DNA from 2 places in the Aminobacterium sp. EBM-42 genome. Region 1 is predicted to be linked to the other one. Evidence: predicted binding sites of a transcription regulator. Region 1 holds the regulator's gene; the other holds the start of a gene.
The links. Region 1 encodes HrcA, which represses chaperone genes, less so after heat shock. Its sites were predicted from a motif close to TTAGCACTCNNTNNNANNGAGTGCTAA; they were not measured.
Positions count from the first base shown of each region.

Region 2: the regulator HrcA is predicted to act here: its motif matches at 4,311-4,337, upstream of groES (co-chaperone GroES).

Region 1 covers NZ_MPPC01000025.1:37,368-44,228, reverse strand. Annotated here, with positions in the region: gene folP (dihydropteroate synthase) at 1-158, opposite strand, end outside; gene BUC50_RS07555 (histidine phosphatase family protein) at 245-895, opposite strand; gene hrcA (heat-inducible transcriptional repressor HrcA) at 1,075-2,094, shown strand; gene BUC50_RS07545 (nucleotide exchange factor GrpE) at 2,115-2,726, shown strand; gene dnaK (molecular chaperone DnaK) at 2,785-4,608, shown strand; gene dnaJ (molecular chaperone DnaJ) at 4,622-5,764, shown strand; gene BUC50_RS07530 (50S ribosomal protein L11 methyltransferase) at 5,868-6,734, shown strand; gene mtaB (tRNA (N(6)-L-threonylcarbamoyladenosine(37)-C(2))-methylthiotransferase MtaB) at 6,731-6,861, shown strand, end outside.
Region 2 covers NZ_MPPC01000017.1:93,498-100,358, reverse strand. Annotated here, with positions in the region: gene BUC50_RS05195 (AI-2E family transporter) at 1-575, opposite strand, end outside; partial or broken gene guaA (glutamine-hydrolyzing GMP synthase) at 645-2,177, opposite strand; gene groL (chaperonin GroEL) at 2,306-3,943, opposite strand; gene groES (co-chaperone GroES) at 3,981-4,271, opposite strand; gene tsaD (tRNA (adenosine(37)-N6)-threonylcarbamoyltransferase complex transferase subunit TsaD) at 4,475-5,488, opposite strand; gene BUC50_RS05170 (hypothetical protein) at 5,495-6,037, opposite strand; gene murJ (murein biosynthesis integral membrane protein MurJ) at 6,057-6,861, opposite strand, start outside.

The DNA.
Region 1 (6,861 bases):
AAATAGGCGGCTGCGCGAAAATCGACCTGGGGGATCCAAAAGGAAAGAACTTCCCTTTTGGGCAAAAAGTACGCCGCGGATCGGGGGTCAGCTCCGATCTTTGCTATTAATGATAAAAGATCGTCGCTATTAAGTATCTTTAATTCGTATGTAGCCAATGCACAGATCCCTTTCTCAGAATATTTTTAAAGAAGGTGAAGCACAAAGATAATAAGTCCTCTTGATGAGGAGGTCAAGAAAAAGGTTAAATCCACTCGGTGACAACCTTCTTTAGATGGGATGTCTGATTTAAACAGAAAAGGCCGTATCCTCGTTTAGGGTCATAGATAAGGACGCTGTATGAAGCGGTGTCCATATGTATTTTCCAGAAATAGGGTACAGGTATTCCCAGACAAGCGGCGATAAGGGGTTTAAGAACAGTGCGGTGGGAAACGAGGACAAAGGTTGTTCCTTCATGTTTTACCACAAGTTCCTTTAGAGCAGCAAAAGATCGCTGCTGTATCTCAATGAGTGTTTCGGCCCCAGGCAGGGCAAGCCTTTCAGGGCTGGTCAACCATATATTCCATTCATGGGAGTATTCAAAAGCAATCTCTGATTTGAGACGTCCTTCCCAGCTGCTAAAATATATATTGTTGAGCCCTTCATGAATCATAACTTCATTCTTGCTGCAGGCGTCAGCTATTTCAGAGGCTGTCTGCCGTGCCCTCAATAGCGGACTCGAATATATAGCCGAAGGGGAGAAGGGGATGATGGCTTTCCCAAGATCTCTTGCCTGTTCCAGCCCCCGTTCATTCAGTGGGTAGTCGATCCGACCCCTGAATCGTTCCTCTCTGTTCCCTTGGCATTCTCCGTGCCGGGCTAAAAGAATTGTCGTATGTTTATATTGGGTAGCCATCATAAAGCCTCCTTATTGTTATCTATGTCAACCTTTATAACAGAAAATTGAAGGAAGAACAAAAAGGTTGACCAGTCTTGACAATACTTCTAAGGGTTGATAATCTACCTTTTGTAAATAGTGAGGCTAGCACTCATTGACACAGAGTGCTAATACACCCTCAAAAGGAGGGGAGATTCATGCTTACCGAGCGGCAACTCGAGATTGTTCTAGCCGTTGTATATGAGTATATCCAGACTGGAGAGCCTGCTGGTTCCAGAACTATTGCCCGTAAATATCTGAGAGGGTGCAGTGCCGCTACTGTTCGTAATGAAATGTACGATCTTGAGCAGATGGGGTACTTCTATCAGCCTCATACTTCTGCAGGGCGTCTTCCTACATCCAGGGCCTATCGCCTTTACGTTGATTCCATATTACATAGAAGAAGGGTTCCCCCAATAGGATTTGAACACTGGCGGAATGGCATAAGCGATCAGAAGCAGGGGATAGAATCCCTTCTTTCATATGCCTCTCAACTTCTCGGTCGTGTTACAAATTATGTGGGAGTGGCTGCTATTTCTTCCCTTCACGAAGTGGAGATACAGAGGGTTGATTTTTTGTGTCTTGGTGGCAATGCCGTTTTGGTCATACTTATTCTCGAAGGCGGGCTTGTCCACCATAATACGGTAACGTTACCTTGCGAACTCTCACAGGATTCTCTGGATGAGCTGGCTAGGCGGATTAACATGGTAGCTGTGGGGCATCCGTGGTCAGAAGTCCGCGAAGTGTTGTACTCTTACGTACTCGAGGGGCTTGAAAAGCTTTCCAGTGCATGCCGTGCCGCAATCCTTCAGATGGACGCCTTATTACAAAAATATAATTACAAGCTCTTTACTGGCGGCGCTCAGCATATTTTAAGCTTGCCGGATTTTCAGGATGTCAGCAAACTTCAGGCCGTGATATCCCTTCTCGAGGAAGAGTCGTCCCTCGTTGAAATGGTGGGGCGATGCTCAGTTGGCGGAGAAGTCTGCGTGACTATCGGGGACGAAAACCTGGAAGTCGGCATGCAAAATTGTTCTGTTCTTATGGTTCCGTCCCGCAAGAGAGGGCGCAAAACTGTTTTGGGCATTATTGGCCCCATGAGAATGGATTATGAAAAAACCATTGCTGTTCTTGAAGCGATGATGGCAGATATTGAAGAAGACGATACGAATTCATAAAATAAGGAGGTTTGTGTTCTATGACCCCTGGAGATAAGGATTTTCAGGCTCAGGATTCTCCTATGGAAGAGGCAGTAGAAAAGGTAGAGACTGCAGAGCTTCCTCAAGAAAAGATCCTTGAAATTGTAACAAGGGAAAAAGAAGAAATGGAAAAAGTTATAGAAGAGCTTAAAAGTGAGAATGAAGCATTGAGAACTGCTGCCGCCTCAGCCAGAGCCGATTTCCATAACTTCAAAAATAGAGTGGATAGAGAAAAGGAACGGTACATTCGTTTGGCTGGAGAGCGGATTGTTTTGCTGCTTTTGCCAGTTCTCGATAACCTCGACAGGGCTTTGAGCCAGTCAGAGAAAACTGAGGAACAGGATATTCGAACGGGAGTTGCTATGGTTCGCCGCCAATTCCTATCGGTGCTTGAGAGTGTTGGGGTTTCTGAGATCCCTACAGAGGGAGAAGTTTTTTCTCCGGCTTGCCACGAGGCCGTAGGAATAGAGGATGTGGAAGATCCTGAAAAAGATGGGATTGTTATATTGGAACTTCAGAAAGGCTACAGAATGGCCGACAAGGTGATTCGAGCCTCCAGAGTTAAGGTTGGCAAATATAGAGGAAACAAAGAAGCGAATCAAGATGCTTAGTATAGAGCTCAATTAAGAATTTCGCAGAGAATTATACTCTTTTCTAGAGGTGATATGTATGTCAAAGGTAGTGGGAATAGACCTAGGAACGACCAACAGCTGTATAGCTGTTAAAGAAGGAGATAACATAACTATTATATCGAATGCGGAGGGGGCGCGAACAACGCCCTCAGTGGTAGCTTTCACTAAGGATGGGGAACGGCTCGTTGGTCAGCTGGCCAAACGGCAGACCATCGTTAATGCGGATCGCACCATCCTTTCTATTAAAAGGGACATGGGAAGTGAAAAAACAGTTCAGATTGACGGCAAAGCCTACACTCCACAGGAGATTTCTGCCATGATACTGCAGAAATTGAAACGGGATGCTGAGGATTATATTGGCGAACCTGTGACAAAGGCAGTTATAACGGTTCCGGCTTATTTTACCGATGCTCAGCGCCAGGCGACGAAGGATGCCGGTACCATTGCCGGACTTGAAGTGCTTCGGATTATCAATGAACCCACCGCGGCAAGCCTTGCCTATGGAGATTCAAAGCAGGGAGAAAGCAAGCTGCTTGTTTTTGACCTGGGCGGCGGAACCTTTGATGTATCCATTCTTGACGTAGGTGAGGGCGTGTGCGAAGTGCTTGCCACCTCCGGCGACAATATGTTGGGCGGCGACGATTGGGATAGTCGTATCGTAGGGTGGATGGTCGCTGAATTCAAGAAACTGGAAGGCATTGACCTGAAGAATGACCGCATGGCGCTGCAGCGCTTGCGAGAAGCGGCGGAGAAGGCCAAGGTAGAACTTTCCTCCATGCCGGAAACTACCATATCCCTGCCCTTTATTACGGCAAATGAAACTGGGCCTAAACATCTCGAAATGTCCCTTTCCCGGGCCAAGTTCGAAGAGCTGACTCAGGACCTTATGGCCAGGGTGGAAGGTCCTGTAAATCGGGTATTGAGCGATTCAGGCCTTTCCGCAAAGGATTTGGATAAGATATTGCTCGTTGGCGGTTCCACCAGAATGCCCATGGTGCAGAAGAAAATTAAGGATCTTCTTGGCAAAGAACCCACGAAAGGCATCAATCCAGACGAATGCGTTGCGGCTGGCGCCGCTCTTCAGGGTGCTATTATGACGGGAGACCATCATGATATAGTTCTCGTGGACGTAACCCCTCTCTCTTTAGGTCTCGAGACCCTTGGCGGTGTGTTTACCAAGATCATCGAACGAAATACAGCCATCCCTACATCACGGAGCCAGGTCTTTACCACTGCGGCTGATAATCAGAACCAGGTAGAGATCTTGGTATTGCAGGGAGAGCGCCCTATGGCGGCAGATAATGTAAAACTTGGAAGCTTTGTGCTCGACGGGATTCCGGCAGCTCCTCGGGGCGTTCCCCAGATAGAAGTGACTTTCAATATCGATACAAACGGAATTCTTAACGTTTCAGCAAAAGATAAAGGCACAGGCAAGGAGCAGCGGATCACCATTCAGTCTTCACGGCTTTCTGATGAAGAAATAGAGAAGATGAAAAGCCAGGCAGAAGAGCACGAAAGTGAAGATAGGGAGAGAATAGAAGCAGCTGAACTCAAAAATGAGGCAGACGGCATAATATATCAGGCAGAAAAACTTATCCGGGATCATGGCGACAAAATCTCAGCTGAAGAGAAGGGCAAGATCAATACAGCTGTTGAAGAGATAAAGAAAGCTCTTGAAAGCGGCGATCTGGAGAAGATGAAAGCTGCCAAGGAAACCTTGATAAAAGAAATTCAGGAGTTTTCTGAGCGGTTGTATAGCCAGGCAAATGCCTCCTCCAGTGCCGAAGGAGAAGGAACTCAGGAAGCTTCAGGCGCCGGAGAGACCGTAGACGCAGAGTTCAGCGATCAGGGTCAGGCGTAAGGGGTGATTTGAAGTGCCATCTCCCGGTACGCAGGAAGATCTATACGAAATACTTGGCGTTCCCCGGGATGCCTCGTCAGCTGATATTAAAAAGGCCTATCGTCAGCTTGTTCGGAAATATCACCCTGATGCAAATCCAGGTAATGCCGATGCTGAGGAGAAATTCAAGAAGATTAATATGGCCTATGAGGTCTTAAGCGACGCTCAGAAGCGTGCCCAGTATGATCAGTTTGGTACTGTGGGCGATATGCCTCCAGGCGGTAGTCCCTTCGATGGTTTTGGCGGAATGGGGGATGTTTTCGGAGATCTCTTTGAAAATATATTCGGTGGGGGAATGGGGCGGCGCCGAGCCGATCCCCGAGCACCCCGCCAAGGCGCGGATCTTGAAATGAGAGTTACAATCAGTCTTAAAGACGCTGCTCTTGGGCTAGATCATGAAGTGGAGATCCCCCGGTGGGATAATTGCGCTCGGTGTAACGGAAGCGGCGCGGAACCGGGGACGTCGCCAGAGAGATGTTCACGCTGTGGAGGTACGGGCCAGGTGGAAATTCGCCAGCAAACTCCTTTTGGGCAGTTTGTTTCTGTTTCTCCCTGTCCTGAATGTGGCGGGTCTGGCCAATTTATCAGGAATAAGTGTTCTTCTTGTAACGGCCAGGGACGGACGCGGAACCTCCATCGTGTTAAAGTGAAAATTCCAGCCGGTGTGGACGTTGGCACAAGGTTGCGCATCCATGGTGAAGGCGAGGCTGGCATTAACGGCGGTCCGCCAGGGGATCTTTATCTTGTCGTTAACATAGAAGACCATCCCGTCTTTAAGAGAGACGGGTCAGATCTTCATAAGAAAGAGGCCATTGCTTTTCCAACGGCAGCCCTGGGAGGGATGATTCGCCTGGAAACGTTGATAGATGGGGTAGAGGAATTGGAGGTTCCTTCGGGAACCCAGCCAGGAAAAGTCTTCCGTATTCGCGGCAAAGGAATGCCCAGACTTAGAGGAGGCCGAGGCCGGGGAGACCTGTTCATCCATGTAACGGTAGAAGTTCCCACCCGTCTTACAGAAAAACAAAAAGCGTTGATTGAAGGTTTGGCCAAGGAGATGGAGCTTGAAGTAAAGGACGAAGGTCTGTTTTCTAAGTTTAGAAACCTTTTCGGTTCTTGAGAAAGGGCTGCATTTTTGAATTCTTCGTGGTAGACTCAAAACTTGCCGGGGGGGCCTACGCCTCCCCGTTTTTTACCAAAGTTTTTATAGAGGAGGACGAATTATGGCCGGAGCAGAAAGTTTCTGGTGGTATATAACCCTGGAAGGAGAAACAGGACTTGAAGAGGAAATGGTTTCTCTCGCCGATCTTTCTGGCGGAATAGGCTCTGAAGAGCATGAAAGCCCCGAAAAGATTCTTCTCCGCATCTATTATCGAACCTCCCATGACCTAGGCTACTGGCTTGATGAGCTCAATCGTATTATTGAGCCTCTATCAGGCATAACTGCCGTCGATATGGGGAAAATAGAAAATCGGCAATGGCATACTGAATGGAAAGAGGCTTTTCCTCCTTTGCCGGTAGGGGAGGAGTTTGTTGTCCTCGCACCCTGGCATCGGGGTTCGGAACCCAGGGACCGCATACCGCTTTACATCTATCCTGGCTCCGCATTTGGCACAGGGTATCATGAGAGTACTCAAATAGCTTTGACCCTTTTGGAACGCCATATGAAACCACACTGGGATGTGGCTGATATCGGAACAGGGTCAGGCATTCTCTTTATTGGGGCGATCCGCCTTGGTGCCGGCAAGGTCTATGCGAGGGACCTGGATCCCGCTGTTTTGGACGAAGTGCTGAATAATATGGAGCTGAACGGCATATTCAGAGAAGAAGTAGATTTGAAAGAAGGAGACTTGCTTAAAGATTTTAACCACCAGGTCAACCTGTTAATGGCGAACATTATCATTGAGCCCCTTATTTCGATGGTGCCTCATGTCCCCGCAGTGTTAAAAGATGACGGGATTGCTATTTTTTCAGGACTTCTAGTTAAAGAAAAGATAATGTTTACGGAGGCCATTGGCAAAGCGGGTTTGAAGATCATAGATGAACTTGAACAAAATGAGTGGTGGGGAGTGGCAGTAACCAGAAAATGAAGGGCGCCTTGCAAGGAAAAAAGATCAATATTATGGCCATGGGGTGCCGCTCCAATCAGTCTGAAGCGGATTCCCTGGCCTCCATGTTAAAGAGGACAGGTGCCGAAATAGTGAAGGCGCCGCCCTA
Region 2 (6,861 bases), on a different contig from region 1:
TCCCGGATCATAAAAAAAGAGGCTACAACAATCACTATAAGCTGATAGAGAATGCGAATGGTATCCCCAAGAAAGGATCGCGACAGGGTAGCCAGCGTTGAGGCTATCCACGAACCAACTTGTTCTATTACGTTGACGAGAAAGGGGTATTCAGCCAAAAATGGACGTATTCTCTCTGCCAGGACGTCGGGAAAGAAAACACTCATGATAGTCTTCCCCTGCTCTACATTCACTCTCGAAAGCACTGTAGCAAGATGCCCATATATTCTAATGCCCTCTCTAGCAAGGGTTACTCCTACAAAAATTGACGGAACCACGATCAGAACAATAATCACTGCGGTTGTTAAAGAAGCTGCTATATTAGCATATTTTTTCTTAAGAATTTTTTCATAAATCAGGGTGTAAAAAGGATAAACAAAAAAAGACAAGATCGCAGACCATGCCAGTGGCCGAAGAAGATTAAATGATACCAGATACGCAAGAGCCCCCAAGGCTAAAAACACAACCGTAAAGGGCAGAAAAAAACTTCTAATCCGTTTATAGGGACGCCTGCTCTCATACGCCAAAAGTCTCACCCATTTCAGTTTTTTTACAGAAAAGACGCAGTCATACGGCTGCGCCTTTCCGTGCAAATCTATTACTCTTTATTCCCACTCTATTGTAGAGGGCGGCTTGCTGGTAACATCTAGCACAACTCGATTAATGCCTTTGATAGAATTACAAATACGTCTTGCTGTCCTATCGAGAACATCATACGGAACTCGAACCCAATCAGCCGTCATTCCATCACTTGATTCCACTGCCCTAAGGGCGACAACTTCTGCGTATGTTCTTGAATCTCCCATTACTCCAACGGTCTTTATTGGCAAAAGGACGCAGAAGGACTGCCAAACTGTAAAGTATGTCTCGCTTTTTGAAAATTCCTCCCTGAATATTTCATCTGCCGCCCTTAATGTATCAAGACGGTCCCGAGAAATCTCGCCAAGGCAACGAACAGCTAGACCTGGCCCTGGAAAGGGCTGTCTGTTTACAATTTCTTCCGGAACGCCAAGCAACGCACCTATGGTTCGAACTTCGTCTTTGAATAGATCCCTTAAGGGCTCAAGTACTTTTAATTTCATATCTTCCGGCAAACCACCAACATTATGGTGGCTTTTAATGACTGAGGCCCCTTTCCCTTTGTGCCCGCTTTCTATGACATCAGGATAGAGAGTGCCTTGAAGCAACCATTCTGCATTGTGTATTTTGGCTGCCTCTGCCTCAAACACTCGTATAAATGTTTCACCAATAATCTTTCTCTTTTGTTCTGGATCAATAACTCCTTTTAATGCGTCAAGAAAACGGTTACTGGCATCCACATAGTGTACATTTAGATCAAGCTGTTTGTACTTTTCAAGAACCCGCTCCGCCTCACGATGTCTTAACAATCCATTGTTCACGAAGATACATTCAAGGCGATCGCCAATAGCCTTTGATGTAAGGACAGCTGCAACAGTAGAATCAACACCCCCTGAAAGACCGCATATGACCCTGGCGTTTTCTGTCTTCTGCTGTACATCTTTTACCATCATATCGATCCAGCTTCCAAGATCCCAATCGCCAGTGCAGCCACAAATGTTAAAAAGGAAATTGGACAGGATCGTGATCCCGTTTTGTGTATGTGCTACTTCTGGGTGGAATTGCAGTCCCCAAATGCCCTTTTCTTCTATAGCAAAGGCTGCAGGAACGCCGCCATCTGTTTCTGCCAAAAGCAGTGCTCCATCAGGAAGTTTAGCAATATGGTCTCAATGGCTCATCCACACCTCAAAAGTTCCAGGAGCACTTTTGAAGAGCAAAGAATTTAAATCTTTCAATGAGATGGCGGTCCTGCCATACTCTCGGCTCGAACCAGACTCGATCTGCCCACCGAAAAGTTTCGCAATCAGCTGCATTCCATAGCAAACCCCTAATATGGGGACTCCAAATTCAAAAAGCTCCATAGGAACCGTTGGACTATCTTCGTCCATGACACTCTGGGGCCCGCCAGATATGATAATGCCACGTGGCTTGCGTTGGCGAATATCATCTATGCATACATCCCAAGGGATAATTTCGCTATGTACTTTCAGTTCCCTGATCCTCCTGGCAATCAATTGAGTGAACTGAGAGCCACAGTCCAGAATTATGATATTATCCATTTGCATTCCTCCGAAAAAGAACTAAATTCTCAAGGTAAATACGTTATATGAATTATATTACCAGAAAGGGAAGAAGTGTAAAAGAAAAAGCCCCCACAAAGTGGGGGCTTCCATCTTTATAACAAATTCTAGTACATGCCTTCCATGCCGCCCATTCCGGGGCCGCCAGGCATGGGACTTGCACCCTTGGGTTCCGGCTTATCGGCAACAATAGCTTCAGTAGTCAGAACCATGGCTGCTATGGAGCCAGCATTCTGCAAAGCGCTCCGCGTAACTTTAACGGGGTCTATTATTCCGGCTTCAATCATATCTACATATTCGCCAGTAGACGCATCAAGACCATTCCCAGCTCTTAAGCCGCGGACTTTCTCAACAATGACATCGCCCTGGAATCCTGCGTTTTGGGCGATAAGGTGCAGGGGAGACGAAAGGGAACTCAGAACAATAGTTCCACCTGTTTTTACATCACCATTAAAGTTCTCGAGGAATTTCTCGAGGGAGGCAATGCAGTTGATTATGGCTACGCCGCCACCCGCTACAATACCCTCCTCTACTGCAGCCCTTGTAGCATTAAGTGCATCTTCTATGCGGTGCTTCAGTTCTTTCTGCTCAGTTTCGGTAGCGGACCCCACCTGTATAACGGCCACGCCGCCAACGAGCTTGGCAAGGCGTTCCTGTAGTTTTTCTCTATCGTAATCGGACGTAGAGTCTTCAAGTTCGCGTTTGATCTGGGCTGCCCGTTTGCGGATCTCGTCTGGATTACCAGAACCCTCAACGATGGTCGTCTCTTCTTTGGTAACACGGATTTTCTTTGCTTTACCAAGCATGGAAATGTCAGCGCTATCAAGCTTAATGCCTACATCTTCACTCACAACCTGACCACCAGTTACAATGGCGATATCGCTAAGCATGGCTTTGCGGCGTTCACCAAAACCAGGGGCCTTCACTGCAGCGACCTGCATAACGCCCCTCAGTTTGTTAACTACAAGGGTGGCGAGAGCTTCTCCCTCCACATCCTCAGCAATAATCAGAAGAGGTTTACCAGTCTGCACTACTTTTTCAAGCACTGGGAGAAGGTCTTTTATATTGCTGATCTTTCCATCGTGAATAAGGATATATGCATCATCAAGAGCGACTTCCATTCTCTCAGGATCTGTCACCATGTAAGGGCTGATATAGCCTTTATCGAACTGAAGTCCCTCGACCATTTCAAGAGTTGTTCCAACAGTCTGGCTGTCTTCAACAGTGATAACGCCATCCTGTCCGACTTTTTCCATGGCTTCTGCTATAAGCTGGCCTATGCCGGAATCGTTAGCGGAAATTGCGGCGACCTGGGCAATCTTATCACGGTTCTTAACGGGAATAGCCATTTTTTTCAATTCATCCACCACAAAGTCGATGGCTTTCTCTATGCCCTGTCTCATAAGCATCCCATTGGCACCAGCAGCAACGTTCTTCATGCCTTCGCGAATGATGGCCCTGGCAAGAACTGTAGCGGTAGTAGTTCCGTCTCCAGCAACATCGTTTGTTTTAGAAGCTACTTCTTTAACAAGCTGAGCGCCTGTATTTTCAAAAGAATCTTCAAGATCGATCTCTTTTGCGATGGTAACACCATCATTTGTAATCGTGGGTGAGCCAAACTTCTTCTCAAGGACAACGTTCCGTCCTTTGGGCCCAAGGGTAACCCCCACTGTATCAGCAACTTTATCAATACCACGCAGCATGGCGTGGCGGGCTTCTTCACTAAAAGTTAGGATCTTCGGCATTTTTGTATTCCTCCCTTAAAGATCTAATTCTCGTCTCTTACTTTTCAACAATCGCAAGCACATCGCGTTCGCTGAAGATGATGTATTCGTCTCCGTCAAGCTTCACTTCAGTTCCAGCATATTTGCTGAAAATGATGCGGTCGCCAACCTTAACTTCAAGAGGAAGCTTCTGGCCGTTTTCTAAAACTTTTCCTGTGCCAACTGCTACAACTTCTCCCTCTTGAGGTTTCTCTTTTGCAGTGTCTGGAAGAACAATTCCTCCCCTTGTCTTTTCCTCCTGATTGATGACCTTCACCACGAGACGATCACCAAGCGGTTTTAAATTCATTCGAAAATCCCTCCCTATAATAATATCCTGTCTCGTATATTAGCACTCCTTGTCATTGAGTGCTAACCGAACGGCTTAGATATTAATTGCCCTACTTTTGAATCTCAAGGATAACTAGAAGCGTTTAGCCATGTTTATTCATGATATTATCCTATTAACTCTTAATTTCTATCTTTTTCTTACTTTTTTAATTTTAATAAGCGCTAAACCAGCGGCCATGAAGGATTGGGGGTTAAAAAAAGGTCGGAAATAAGGCCTCTTTTATACCCGTTATATGCAGCAGCTGCTATCATTACCCCATTGTCCGTACACCTTATTGCTGGTGGAATAAACACATTCCAGTCTTTCTTTCTCTGTAAAGCGTTTCGTAATCCTCGATTGGCAGCTACTCCCCCTGATATAGCAACTTTTCGTATGCCCGTCACTTCGACGGCTCGTTCCACTTTCGTCATCAAAGCCTCCACTGCCGCTTTCTGAAAAGAAGCGCAAAGATCAGCGATAGGAAGATCAACACTTTTTTCTTTCAAATCTTTTACCGCCCATAGTACCGCTGTCTTTAAGCCGCTGAAACTAAAGGCAATCTCGTCACTTGATCTTAAAGGAACGGGAAAGGAAAAGGCTTCGCTATTTCCCTTATGGGCAAGAGAATCGATAATAGGGCCTCCAGGATAACCAAGGCCCAATAGTTTGGCTACTTTATCATAAGCTTCTCCAGCAGCATCATCTCGCGTAGCTCCCAAGAGACTGTAGTTCCCAAAATCCTCTGCTAAAATTATTTCTGTATGCCCGCCAGAAACAATAAGACAGATGAAAGGGGGTTCCAGATCAGGAGAAGCAACTACATTCGCAAAAAGGTGCCCTTCAAGATGATTAACGCCCAATATGGGAAGATGCCATGTCTGAGCAAGAGCTTTGGCTGTCATAACCCCTACAAGAAGAGATCCCATAAGCCCTGGCCCGGCAGTTACTCCAATTAGTGACAGCTCCTGGGCAGGATCGCTAACTCCCGCATTTTCCAACGCTCTGTCGACCAAGGGAAGAATCGCCTCAAGATGTTTTCTCGAAGCAAATTCCGGAACTACACCGCCGAAGGGAGCATGATCCTTAATCTGGCTTGATATCAAATCAGCCTTAACATCCCTTTGTCCATCTAGTATTGAAACAGCCGTATCATCGCAGCTGCTCTCTATCCCTAATGTTAAAAATCGTCTTTCCACTCATTGTCACCTCTTTGGAACATTCAGCTCTCCAGAAAAATCACCCAATGAAATAAGAATATTCCGGCCCTTGGGAACATATTTTGCAGGCACGGAAAAAGCCAAGGTCCCCGTACTATCAGGGGGGAGCTCGCCAACGGCCATGAAATCTTTGCTCGTGAGTATATCGTCGTCAGTTACTTTATACTCACCGATTCGAATCATTTCTGGAGAAAAAGACCATCGTTTTATGGCTTTGTATCGCATGATAAAGAGCGCCCTGTTCTTTAGTTTTTTATCTGAATAATGGTTTGAATGCCATTTCAGCCATTCCGGTGCATTGGGATCTGAGGCAACAGCATGGGAAAGGGTGCCATCTACATATACAAATGCCGCCTGGGCACGAGACCCAATAACCATATCTCCCAACGCTGTTCCTTCAATCCATATAACAGTTGTTCGCTCGTCAATCTTCTCTTGCAGAGAGTTAGAAGCCCACCCCAAAGTTCCAGTCAGCCCCATTAACAGGATTGAAACCAGCAAAACCAGTTTCATTTTATTCCTTGTCATTATGTTCTCCTTCCTTAATCTATTCTTTATCCCTTCGCTTAAGAGCACCTCTAAGCCATTGCCACTCATGAAAATGAAAGGCCAGTGTCCCTCCCATATATATCAAAGCCCCCAGAAGCATGACTATGAAGAGCCAGCCGCATCTTAAAAGCAACCCTGCATCTACTGGATAAGGACATAGAGATTTAAACTTCCACACTGTAAAAGCCATAGCGCCTAAAACTATGGAAATACGAAGGGTCCATTTTACGCCTAAAATGTCAAGAGGGTGATTAATGCTTCGGGCAAGAAGATACCCTCCTGCAAATGATGAGAAAGTGAACCCCAGGGAAGTGGCAAGAGCAAGTCCAGCAAAGCCCATAGGTTTGACAAGAAGCAAACAGAATACAACGTTGGATACCACGCTTGAGAGAGTCACGAGCAACGCCGATCTTGGGTTGCTTTGAGCATAGAGCCCCCGAAGAAAAACTGTCGTACAGGCCATTCCCGGGAGCCCCCAGGCATACATGGCCAGAGCTATACCAGTAGCGTGCCATGCCCACGCATTAAAAGCCCCTCGATAAAATAACAGGTTAACTACTTCATCAGAAACCAGCACAAGACCTATTGTCACTGGAAGAATAACAAAAAGGGCAAATCTTACCGCATCTCGCATTGTTTCTCGAAATTCCTTTTCATCTCCAACTGCGCAGCGGGAAAGTTCAGGAAGGACTGCCTGGGAGATGGCAATGACAAAAAGCCCCAGAGGAAGCTGTATCACTCTGTTAGCATAATTCAGCACAGAAATAGCGCCATCCTGGAGAAAAGAACCTAATACGCGGCTG